Regions from separate parts of the Kribbella qitaiheensis genome, predicted to be linked through region 2. Evidence: riboswitches for the same ligand, from Rfam matches in the RefSeq annotation. Region 2 holds a riboswitch; the other holds the start of a gene.
The links. Region 2 has a riboswitch for S-adenosylmethionine ahead of F1D05_RS35490 (aminotransferase class V-fold PLP-dependent enzyme). Riboswitches for the same ligand answer to the same signal wherever they lie in the genome.

Region 1 (5,368 bases), 2.0 Mb from region 2:
CTCTACCTGGTCGCCGGTGCGGCCTTGCTGGTCGGCGCCATCCTGCCGCGACTGCTGCGCCGGTACGCGATCTCGGCCCCGATCGCCTTCGTCGGGGCGGGGCTGTTGCTCGGTCTGGCGGTGGACCGCAGCCACCTGAGCCCCATCGCCGAGCCGGGGCTCACCAAGCACCTTGCCGAGCTGACCATCCTGATCGCCTTGATGGGTGTCGGCCTGGCGATCGACCGCCCGATCGGCTGGCAGCGGTGGCGGACGACCTGGCGGCTGCTGCTGATCGCGATGCCGGCCTGTATCGCCGCGGTCGCGGGGGCCGGCTGGTTGCTCGGGCTGGCGCCCGCGACGGCGCTGCTGCTCGGCGCCGTACTCGCGCCGACCGATCCGGTGCTTGCCTCGGACGTCCAGGTCCAGGGGCCCTCGACCGGCGAGGGCGCGGAGCCCGAGGAGGACGACGAGGTGCGGTTCGCGCTCACCTCGGAGGCCGGCCTGAACGACGCGCTGGCCTTCCCGTTCGTCTACGCGGCCGTCTTCGCCGCGACCAAGGGCGCGATCGGCGACTGGGGAATCGAGTGGCTCGCCTGGGACCTGGCCGGCAGGACGCTGATCGGGATCGCGGTCGGCGCCGGGGCAGGCCGGCTGCTCGGCAAGATGGCGTTCGGCGCTCCGTCGCGGACCTTCCGGCTGGCCGACTCCCGCGAACCGGTGCTCGCGCTGGCGATGACGCTGGGCGTCTACGGGTTGACCCAGGTTCTGCACGGCTACGGCTTCCTTGCCGTCTTCGTCGCCGCCCTGACGCTGCGGGCGGCCGAGCGGGGCCACGACTTCCACGCTGAACTGCACAGCTTCATCGAGGAGCTCGAACACATCCTGACCTGGGGGATCCTGCTGCTGCTCGGCGTCGCGATCACCGGCGGCATCCTCAAGCCACTGACGGTGACCGGTGTCGTGATCGGGGTCGCGCTGGTCCTGGTGATCCGGCCATTGACCGCTTGGGTAGCCCTCCAGCGGACCCCGCTGCGCAGATCCGAGCGGTGGGTGACCGCTGCCTTCGGCGTACGGGGCGTCGGTTCGGTGTATTACCTGGCGTACGCCGGACCCGAGTTCAGGGCGGACCTGCCCTGGTTGTGGGCGACTGTCGCGTTCACCGTGGTTCTGAGTGTTCTTGTGCACGGGGTCGCGGCCACACCGCTGATGCGGATGCTGGACCTGCGCCGCGGCGGTGACCAGGACTGAGATCGACTGTCTCGCATAGTGGGATCGGAGGACACAATGTGGACCCGATTGGGTAACCTCGTCAGTGCTCATCCAGAGGGACTGAGGGAAACGGCCCGTTGAAGTCCCGGCAACCCTCCCCGTTGGCGCACTCGATCCGGGTGCGTTCGCGGCGGACCGGTGCCAAATCCGTCCCGCGCCGAGATCCGGTTCGGGGAAGATGAGGAGGGAACCTCCATGAGCTTGAGCACCCCGACCGCCACCCACACCATCCGTGCAGGTGCCTTCGGCAACGGAACGCACCTGAGCTGTCGCGCCTGCGGCGCGAAATCCGAACTCGGCCCGTTCTACGCCTGTATGGAGTGCTTCGGTCCGCTGGAGGTCGGGTACGAGTTCCCGGCCATCACGCGTGCACAGATCGAGGCCGGCCCGAAGAACATCTGGCGCTACCAGCCGCTGCTGCCCGTCCCGGTCGACGTGGCGAGCTTCCCGAACACCGAACCGGGCTACACCCGGCTGATCGACGCCGGCAACCTGGCCCGCGAGCTCGGCCTGCGCAAGCTCTGGGTGAAGGACGACTCGGGCAACCCGACCCACTCCTTCAAGGACCGCGTGGTCGCGTCCGCCCTGAGCGCCACCCGTGAGCTCGGCATGAAGGTCTTCGCCTGCCCCTCCACCGGCAACCTGGCCAACGCCGTCGCCGCCGCGGCCGCCCGGGCCGGCATCCGCTCGGTCGTCTTCATCCCGCAGGACCTCGAGCGCCCCAAGATCATCACCACCGCCGTGTACGGCGGAACGCTGGTCGCCGTCGAGGGCAACTACGACGACGTGAACAAGCTCGCCTCCGAGATCGCCGGTGAGGAAGAAGGCTGGGCGTTCGTCAACGTCAACGTCCGGCCGTACTACTCCGAGGGCTCGAAGACGCTCGCGTTCGAGATCGCCGAGCAGCTCGGCTGGCGGATCCCGCAGCAGGTGGTGATCCCGGTCGCGTCCGGTTCGCAGCTGACCAAGATCGACAAGGGCTTCACCGAGCTCGGCAAGCTCGGGCTCGTCGACGCCACCGACTACAAGATCTACGGCGCCCAGGCGACCGGCTGCTCGCCGATCGCCCAGGCGTTCCGCGACGGGTACGACGTGGTGAAGCCGGTCAAGCCGGACACCATCGCGAAGTCCCTGGCGATCGGGAACCCCGCCGACGGACCGTACGTGCTCGACGTCGCCCGGCGTACCGGTGGTGTGATCGAGGACGTCAGCGACGAAGAGGTCATCGAGGGCATCCAGTTGCTGGCCCGGACCGAGGGCATCTTCACCGAGACCGCCGGCGGCGTCACCGTCGCGACGCTGAAGAAGCTGATCGAGACCGGTCAGCTCGACCCCGACGCCGAGACGGTGATCATCAACTCCGGCGACGGGCTCAAGACGCTCGACGCGGTGGCCGACCGGGTCGGCCCGAAGGTCACCATCCCCGCGTCCTACGACGCCTTCGTGAAGGCAGGTCTGCAGTGAGTGTGAGCGTGCGCGTCCCGACCATCCTGCGGCCGTACACCAAGGGTGTCTCCGAGGTCTCGGTCGAAGGCTCGACCCTGAGCGAGGTGCTGGAGTCGCTCGACACGTCGTACCCGGGCATCAAGAGCCGGGTCCTCGACGAGTCCGGCGAGCTGCGCCGCTTCGTCAACGTGTACGTCGACAACGACGACGTCCGGTTCTCCGAGGGACTCCAGACCGCGATCAAGGACGGCGGCCAGGTCTCGATCATCCCGGCCGTCGCCGGCGGCTGCTAACCAGCCTTCGTGCTGCGGAAGGATCGTCGGTAGCTGTCCGGAGGGACGCCGACGATCCGCTTGAACTGACGCCGGAGCGTCGTCGCGGTGCCCATGCCGGTGGCGACGGCGACCGCTTCGATGCTCTGATCGGTGGACTCCAATAGCTCCTGGGCCCGGCGTACGCGCTGGGTCAGGAGCCACTGGATCGGCGCCTGGCCGGTGACCGAGCGGAACTGCCGGCCGAGGTTGCGCGGGCTCGTGCTCACCTGCCGGGCCAGATCGGTGACGGTCAGCGGCTGGTCCAGACGTTCCTGGACCCAGGCGAGCAGGCGGGCCAGCTGATGATCGCCCGACACCTGGATCGGCGTGGTCACGAACTGGGCCTGGCCGCCGTCGCGGTGCGGCGGTACGACGAGGCGGCGGGCGACCGTGTTGGCGATGGCCGCACCGTGATCGAGGTTGACCAGGTGGAGGCAGAGATCGACGGCTGCCGCCTTGCCCGCGGCGGTGAGGACGCGACCGTTGTCGGTGTAGAGCACGTCCGGATCGACCAGCGCCAAGGGATGACGGGCGCGCAGTTGGTCGGTGTGAGCCCAATGGGTCGTTGCCCGCCGGCCGTCCAGGAGCCCGGCCGCGCCGAGGACGAAGGCGCCGGTACAGAGCGACGCGACCCGGGCGCCTGCTTCGTACGCCGCGCGGACGGCTTCGACCAGTTCCGTCGGCAGCGGGTCGTCGACATCGACGTACGCCGGCACGATCACCGTGTCGGCGGTGGCCAGGTGATCCAGGCCGTGGTCGGGCTCGAGCTTGAACGGGCCGACCTGGATCGGGCCGGGGCCGCACAGCGATACGTCGTACCAGTCGTCCTCGGACCCGAGTGGGGGATTGCCGAAGATCTCGTACGCGACGCCCAGCTCGAAATGCAGGAGCCGGCCGGCCGTTGCCAAGGCCACAGTGTGCATGTCCGAAAGTGTACGCATGGTGTCGTTCCGGACTATCACGTTGCGTCGCCTCGCACCGGCAGAGTGGAGGCATGAGAGACGTTGTGAGTTCAGTGGTGGTTGTTTACGGAGCGACCGGGCACACAGGTCGGTTCGTTGTCGAGGAGCTCCGGCGGCGCGGCTTCAGCCCGGTCGTTTCCGGGCGGGACGCGACGAAGTTGGAGGCGCTTTGGGGTGGGCTGGAGGTTCGGCCGGCGACGGTCGACGATCCGGATTCCCTGGATCGGGCGCTCGCTGGGGCGGCTGCGGTGATCAACGCGGCTGGACCGTTCGCGGCGACGGCCGGGCCGGTCCTCGAAGCGGCCTTGCGGGCGGGGATTCCGTACCTCGACGTCGCTGCCGAGATCGAGGCGAATGCGACGACGTTCGCCGACTATGCCGAAGCGGCTCGGGAGGCGCGCATTCCCGTAGTACCGGCGATGGCTTTCTACGGTGGGCTTGGTGATCTGCTGGTGACGGCGGCGATGGGTGAGTGGACGGCAGCGGACGAGGTCGATGTCGCCTACGGGTTGAGCAGTTGGCATCCGACGCCGGGAACCCGGGTGGCCGGGGAGGTGTCCCACGAGCGTCGCGCGGGTCGGCGGGTTCGGTTCTCGGGCGGTGCGCTGGAGTACCACGACGAGAAGCCGTCGGAAGAGGACTGGGGCTTTCCGGAGCCGCTGGGCCGGCGGGCGGTGATCGCGGGGTTCACGATGGCCGATGTCATCACCGTGCCCAGCCACTTGGCGGTGCCCGAGGTTCGCACCTACATGAGCGTCGAAGCCGCGCGGGATCTGGCGAACGCGGACACACCCGCGCCTACGCTCGATGCCTCGGGGCGCTCGGATCAGACCTTCGTCGTCGATGTCGCCGTTCGGGCCGACGGCGTCGAACGCCGCGCGACAGCTTCTGGCCAGGACATCTACGCGGTCACCGCCCCGCTCGTGGTCGAGGCCGTCGACCGCATCCTGACCGGCCGTGGCCGAGTTGCCGGCCTTGCCTCGGCCGGTGCCATGTTCGACGCTCCCGACTTCCTGCGTGCTTTGGCGCCGCACATCTCCGTCGATCTCACCAACTGACCGGTGTCGGGTGGTCTGGACGGGCGTTGTCGCTGAGGATGGCTGGATGCGCGCGATTGTGGTCGAGCAGTACGGCGTACTGCCGTCGGTCCGGGAAGTTCCTTCGCCCGAGGTGCGGCCCGGTGGGGTGGTGGTGAAGGTCGAGGCCACCGGGTTGTGCCGGAGTGACTGGCACGGGTGGCAGGGGCATGACTCCGACATCGTGTTGCCGCATGTCCCAGGGCACGAATTGGCGGGGACGATCGCGGCAGTGGGAGAAGGCGTTGAGGGCTGGGCCGTTGGCGACCGGGTGACCTCGCCGTTCATCTGCGCGTGTGGGAACTGCGAGCAGTGCGCC
Region 2 (5,368 bases):
GTCGGACAGGAGCGACGAGACGACGTACCCGATCGCGCCACCCGCCTCCTGCAAGGTGCCGTCGTCAGGGTTGCCCGGACGCGGAATGCCGTTGGCGATGTGGACCAGGCCGAGCACACCGAGGCCGATCGCCGTCCAGCCGATGACCTGGCGTCCGGCCGGACCGTTGCGGTCCGGGTGGCGCAGGGTGCGCAGGGCAATGAACAGGAGCATCAGCGGGACGGCCCAGCCGAGCATTCCGACGCTCCCGGCGACCACTGTGCGTACTGCGTTGCCGACGGCACCTGGGAGCTCCCACCAGATCGCGGCGGCCACAACGACAGCCAGGCCGATCAGGGTGAGGCCGGCGCCGTCGCGGCGGTGGGCCGGGTCGAGGTCACGCGCGCCGTGGCCGACACCGCGGACCACACTGCCGAGCAGGTGCGCGATCCCGATCCAGCACTTCACGAAGCCGCGGCCGAGGTACAGCATCGTGGCCGCGAACGGCCCCGCTCCGGCGGATTGGGACGCACTGGGACGCGCAGTGGTGGAACCACTGCGCTTCTTCGTGCTCTGCCCACGCTTCTGGGCGCCTGAAGGACGGGAGCGTCCACCAGCTGCCGACCGGCCCGTTGCCGGGCTGTTGGCTGCCGACTTCCGCGCCCGCGCCGGGGAAGACGTGCGGGTCGCCATATCTAGCAGGCTACCCCGACAACCACTCGAGTCACACGTGTCACACGCCGATCACGCTGCCCCATCCGTAGCGTCACGGCGCGAACACCGGGGCCTGACAGCGGCTCCCGTCAGGCGCCGGTGACGCCGTCGAGGTGTTCCCGAACCAGGTCCGCGTGACCGCAGTGCCGGGCGTATTCGCCGATCAGGTGGAGGTAGATCATCCGCAGCGACGACACCTCGCCACTGAAGGTGAACTGCTCGTCCAGCGACCGGCCGGCGACCGCTTTGTCGGACAGCGCCCATTCCTCGATCAGACCCTCGTACTCCGCTTGAGCGCGCACCGGGTCGAGCAATTCGAAGTCCGCATCCTTACCGAGCTCCGGAGCGAACAGCGGCTCGGCCGGTGAACCGTCGGCGAAGTGGATCCGGAACCAGATCCGCTCCACCTTCGTGGCGTGCCGGATCAACCCGAGCAGCGACAGGGTCGAAGGCGCCGCGGGCCGCTCGGCCAACTGCTCGGCGGTGAGCCCGGCGCACTTGTGCAGCAGCGTCGCCCGGTAGAAGTCCAGGTAGCCGGCCAGCAACTCCCGCTCGGGCGCAACCAGCGAACCCTCGGGACGGACGACTTCAGGTGCGATCCAGGTCATCCGCGCATCCTCTCCCGCGGGGGCCTCGCGGCACCAATCCTTAACCGGCGGCGACGAACGACAGCCTGCGGCAACCCCCCGCATCTCATCATGTGTCGCAATGTCTCATCAAGCGAGATAGATGCTGGCGCAAGGAGCGGTCTGTTGGTTACCGTCTTCGGCAGGTCATGAGTGTCAGCGTCAAGCCCCGGCTCGCTGGCCGGCAACCCTCCTCCGCGGTGGGGTGCCCCGGGTGAGGACCCGGCCGTTCGGACACCCCGATCGGCAAGTGCGGACTTCCCGGGAGCAGCAGCATGTCGATCCTCTCCATCCTCGAGCCCTCCAACGCGATCAGCGCGAGGCCGACCACCGTCCGGCTCACCAACGGCAGCATTCCTGCCACCGTCGGCTCGGACCTGCTGGTCCCACTGGCCGACGGCCGGGTGACCGACTACGCCAACTTCGACCACGGCGCCAGCGCCCCGTGTCTGGAGTCGGTGCGTGCCGCCGTCGAGGCCGCCCTGCCGTCGTACGCGTCGGTGCATCGCGGCAACGGCTACGCGTCCCGGATCACCACCCAGTGGTACGAGCGGGCCCGTGCCGAGGTGCACGGCTTCGTCGGCGCCCGCGAGGACGACCAGGTCATCTTCACGCGGCAGACCACCGACGCGCTCAACCTCCTCGCCCGTGCGGTCCCGGCCGACGCGACCGTGATCGTGTTCGAGTCCGAGCACCACGCGGCCCTGCTCCCCTGGCCGGCCGAGCGCACCGTCCGCCTCGCGGCGCCGAGGTCGGCGAACCAGGCCGTCAGCGCCGTCGCGGACGCACTCCGCAACGCTCCTGAGGGGCCGCGGCTGGTCGTCGTCACCGGCGCCTCCAACGTCATCGGCGAGATCTTCCCGATCGCCGAGATCGCAGCGGTCGCCAAGGCTCACGGCGCCCGGGTCTGCCTCGACGCTGCCCAGCTGGCGCCGCACCGCGTCGTGAACATCGAAGACCTGAACGTCGACTGGGTGGCTCTGTCGGGCCACAAGCTCTACGCCCCGTACGGCGCTGGCGCGCTGATCGGCCGCGCCGATTGGCTCAACGCAGCCGACCCCTACCTGTACGGCGGTGGTGCGACGGCGACCGTCGAAGCAGCAGGCACCGTCTGGAACCAGGGACCGGCAAGGCACGAGGGCGGCTCCCCCAACGTCATCGGCGCGATCGCCCTGGCAGCAGCGTGTGCCGCGATCACCAAGCACCGCGAGGCCATCGAGCAGCACGAGCGCAGCCTGCTCGCGCGGCTCCGGACCGGCCTGGCCCAGCTGCCCGGCGTAACGACGTACTCGATCTTCGGTGCGGAGGCTGACCGTGTCGGCACCGTCTGCTTCACCGTCGACGGCATCAGCTCGACGCTGGTTTCAGCAGCACTCGCAGCGGAGTACGGCGTCGGCGTGCGCGACGGGAAGTTCTGTGCGCACCCGCTGGTGGGCCACTTGCTCGCCGACTCCCCCGAGCACGGTACTGCGGTCCGCGCGAGCCTCGGTCTGGCTACCACCCGCGAGCACGTCGACCGCCTGGTCAACGCGATCCGCACCCTGACCACCAACGGCCTCACCAACGCCTACGAAGAGACCGCCCACGGCTGCCAGCCCACCAACGACCCGCGCGACCTGGTAGCCCCGCGAATCTGGTGACACCGCCCTCCTCCTACTGCTCAGGAGGAACGAGACCTGTGTGGTGAGCAGCGAACGCCAGCAGGTCGGCCCATTCGGACGCAACCATCGCGGCGGGTTTTCCGAAGCCGTGACCCGTGTCGACCTCGATGCGGGTCAGGACCGGAGCAGAGCCCGCCTGTGCGTGTTGCAGGGTCGCCATGAACTTGTGGCTGTGTAGCGGCACGACGCGATCGTCGTGGTCGCCGGTGACGACCAGAGTCGCCGGGTACGTCGTACCGTCGTGCAGGTTGTGCAGCGGCGAGTAGGCAAGCAGGTCCTCGAACTGCTCGGGATCGTCAGGCAGCCCGAAGTCGGAGGCCCAGGCGGCGCCGACGGTGAAGAGATGGAAGCGCAGCAGGTCCATCACGCCGACACCGGGCAGCGCGACGGCGAAGAGGTCCGGCCGCTGAGTCATCACAGCGCCGACCAGCAGCCCGCCGTTGCTGCGTCCGTGGATCGCCAACTGCGCGGCCGTGGTCACGCGGGTCTTCTGGAGGTGCTCGGCAACGGCGATGAAGTCGTCGAAGACGTTCTGTTTGTTCTTCAGCCGTCCCGCCTCGTACCAGGCGCTGCCGTACTCACCACCGCCCCGTAGGTTGGTGATCACCAGTACGCCACCGGCCGCGAGCCAGGCAGGCCAGCCCGGCCTGTAGTCGGCGAAGATCGGGACGCGGAAGCCGCCGTAGCCGTACATCAGGGTCGGCCGCGGCTCGGACAGATCCCGGTCGGCCCTGCTGATCACGAAGTACGGCACCTCACGGCCGGGCTCCACAACCCGGGTCACCGTGATCTCGGGCGACACGAACGCCTGCCCGGCAGGCACCAACGAGGGCAGCGGCCGGATGTCGCCGGCCCGAGGCCGACACGACGTACGACAGCGTCGGCTCGGTACTGGACGACAAGCCGATGAACAGCTCGTCGTACTTCGCGCCGGCGGTCACGTCGACCAGCCCGCCACCCGCCAACGGCACCGAACGCGCATTGCCGCCGTCCAGGTCGTGCAATCTGAGCTCTGGTTGGGCGTCGACCAGGTACAGCGTCGCCAGCCCGGCTGATGTCGCATAGACGGAGCTCAGCGTGTCCGCAGCTTCAGGGATCACATCGGTGAAGACGCCGTCGAAGTCACTGCTGACCAGCCGGCCCCGAGGCGCGTCCCTGTTCGTCCGCAGGATCAGCCGGTCTCCCGCCATCCGGACGAAGCCGATCTCGTCGGCGAACTCGTCGACGACCTTGATCGGCTCGCCGAGGCCGTCGAAGCCGATCGGGTAGAGCCACAGCCGAGTGGCCGCGTCCGTACCTTCGTTGAGCTGAACCACCACGTACCGGTCGTCGTCGGACACGGTCGGCGACACGAACATCCGCGGGTTGTCCGGGAAGCTCAGGATCAGCTGGTCATCGGCCTGCAGCGTACCGATCTTGTGCAGCTTCAGTTGGCCGCCGCCGAGCACCTTCGTCTCGGTCCCCTCGCTACGGCCGCTGGCGGGATAGTGCGAGTAGAGGTACGCCGAGGAGTCGGGCAACCAGGTTGCCTCGGAGAACTTGGCTTCGGTGACGACGTCGTCGACCTCCGCGCCGGTAGCGACCTCGAGCAGCCGGAACGTGGTCCAGTCGCTACCGCTCTCGTTGATGCCGTAGGCGAAGTAGCGGCCGTCCGGGCTGACAGTGAAGGTCCCGAGTGAGTCGGTGCCGCCTTCGGACAGTGTGTTCGGGTCGATCAGCACGCGGCCGCCTTCGAGCAGCGCGGCGAGCGAGTCCGCGACGTACACGACGTCCTGGGCTTTCGTCCCGTCGTTACGGCCGACGAAGAACCAGCCGCACTTCTGCACCGGCACCCCGGCGCGCGGCCGGCGCAGGATCGCGGTCATCGCCTGCTGGAACCACTCCCGCTCGGCGTACTGCGCGAGCACGCTCTGGGTAAAGGCGTTCTGCCTGCCGACCCAATCCTTCGTCTCGGCGGCATCGGCGTCCTCGAGCCAGCGGTACGGATCGACGATCTGATGGCCGTGCAGGGATTCGGCAACGCTCTCGTCGCGACGGCTTTCGGGGTAGTCGGCGGTCATGATTCCAACCTAGTACGCCGTTCGCCGAGAGCTGAGGCGGTTTTCCCTTGCACGTCAGTGCGGCTGCAGCTCCTTACGCCACAGCACAGTGCCGTAGAGGTCGCGGAGCGAGACGGTGAAGGCTCCACTGTGCGGGTCGATCTCGACGTGACCGAAGAACTGGTTGCCACCGCTCGGCGGCTGGCTCGGGAAGTCCGCCGCCTTCTGGAACTCGACCTTCGGGCCGAAGGTGGAGTCGAGCGCGTTCGGCCCGAAGGTGCCCGCGTTGACCGGACCGGCGACGATCTCCCAGAACGGGTCGAAGTCCGTGTACGCGGCGCGCGACGGG

Region 1: linked by a shared signal. The riboswitch ahead of thrC (threonine synthase) and the one ahead of F1D05_RS35490 (aminotransferase class V-fold PLP-dependent enzyme) in region 2 are both predicted to bind S-adenosylmethionine.

What each region holds. Positions count from the first base shown of each region.
Region 1 covers NZ_CP043661.1:5,477,087-5,482,454, forward strand. The annotation lists gene F1D05_RS26075 (cation:proton antiporter) at 1-1,230, shown strand, start outside; SAM riboswitch class I at 1,296-1,436, shown strand; gene thrC (threonine synthase) at 1,447-2,715, shown strand; gene F1D05_RS26085 (ubiquitin-like small modifier protein 1) at 2,712-2,990, shown strand; gene F1D05_RS26090 (helix-turn-helix domain-containing protein) at 2,987-3,934, opposite strand; gene F1D05_RS26095 (saccharopine dehydrogenase NADP-binding domain-containing protein) at 4,006-5,031, shown strand; gene F1D05_RS26100 (zinc-dependent alcohol dehydrogenase family protein) at 5,078-5,368, shown strand, end outside.
Region 2 covers NZ_CP043661.1:7,485,480-7,490,847, reverse strand. The annotation lists gene F1D05_RS35500 (FtsK/SpoIIIE family DNA translocase) at 1-471, opposite strand, end outside; gene F1D05_RS35495 (DinB family protein) at 783-1,301, opposite strand; SAM riboswitch class IV at 1,465-1,578, shown strand; gene F1D05_RS35490 (aminotransferase class V-fold PLP-dependent enzyme) at 1,595-2,959, shown strand; gene F1D05_RS41540 (prolyl oligopeptidase family serine peptidase) at 2,973-3,782, opposite strand; gene F1D05_RS41535 (hypothetical protein) at 3,736-5,040, opposite strand; gene F1D05_RS35475 (alkaline phosphatase D family protein) at 5,095-5,368, opposite strand, start outside.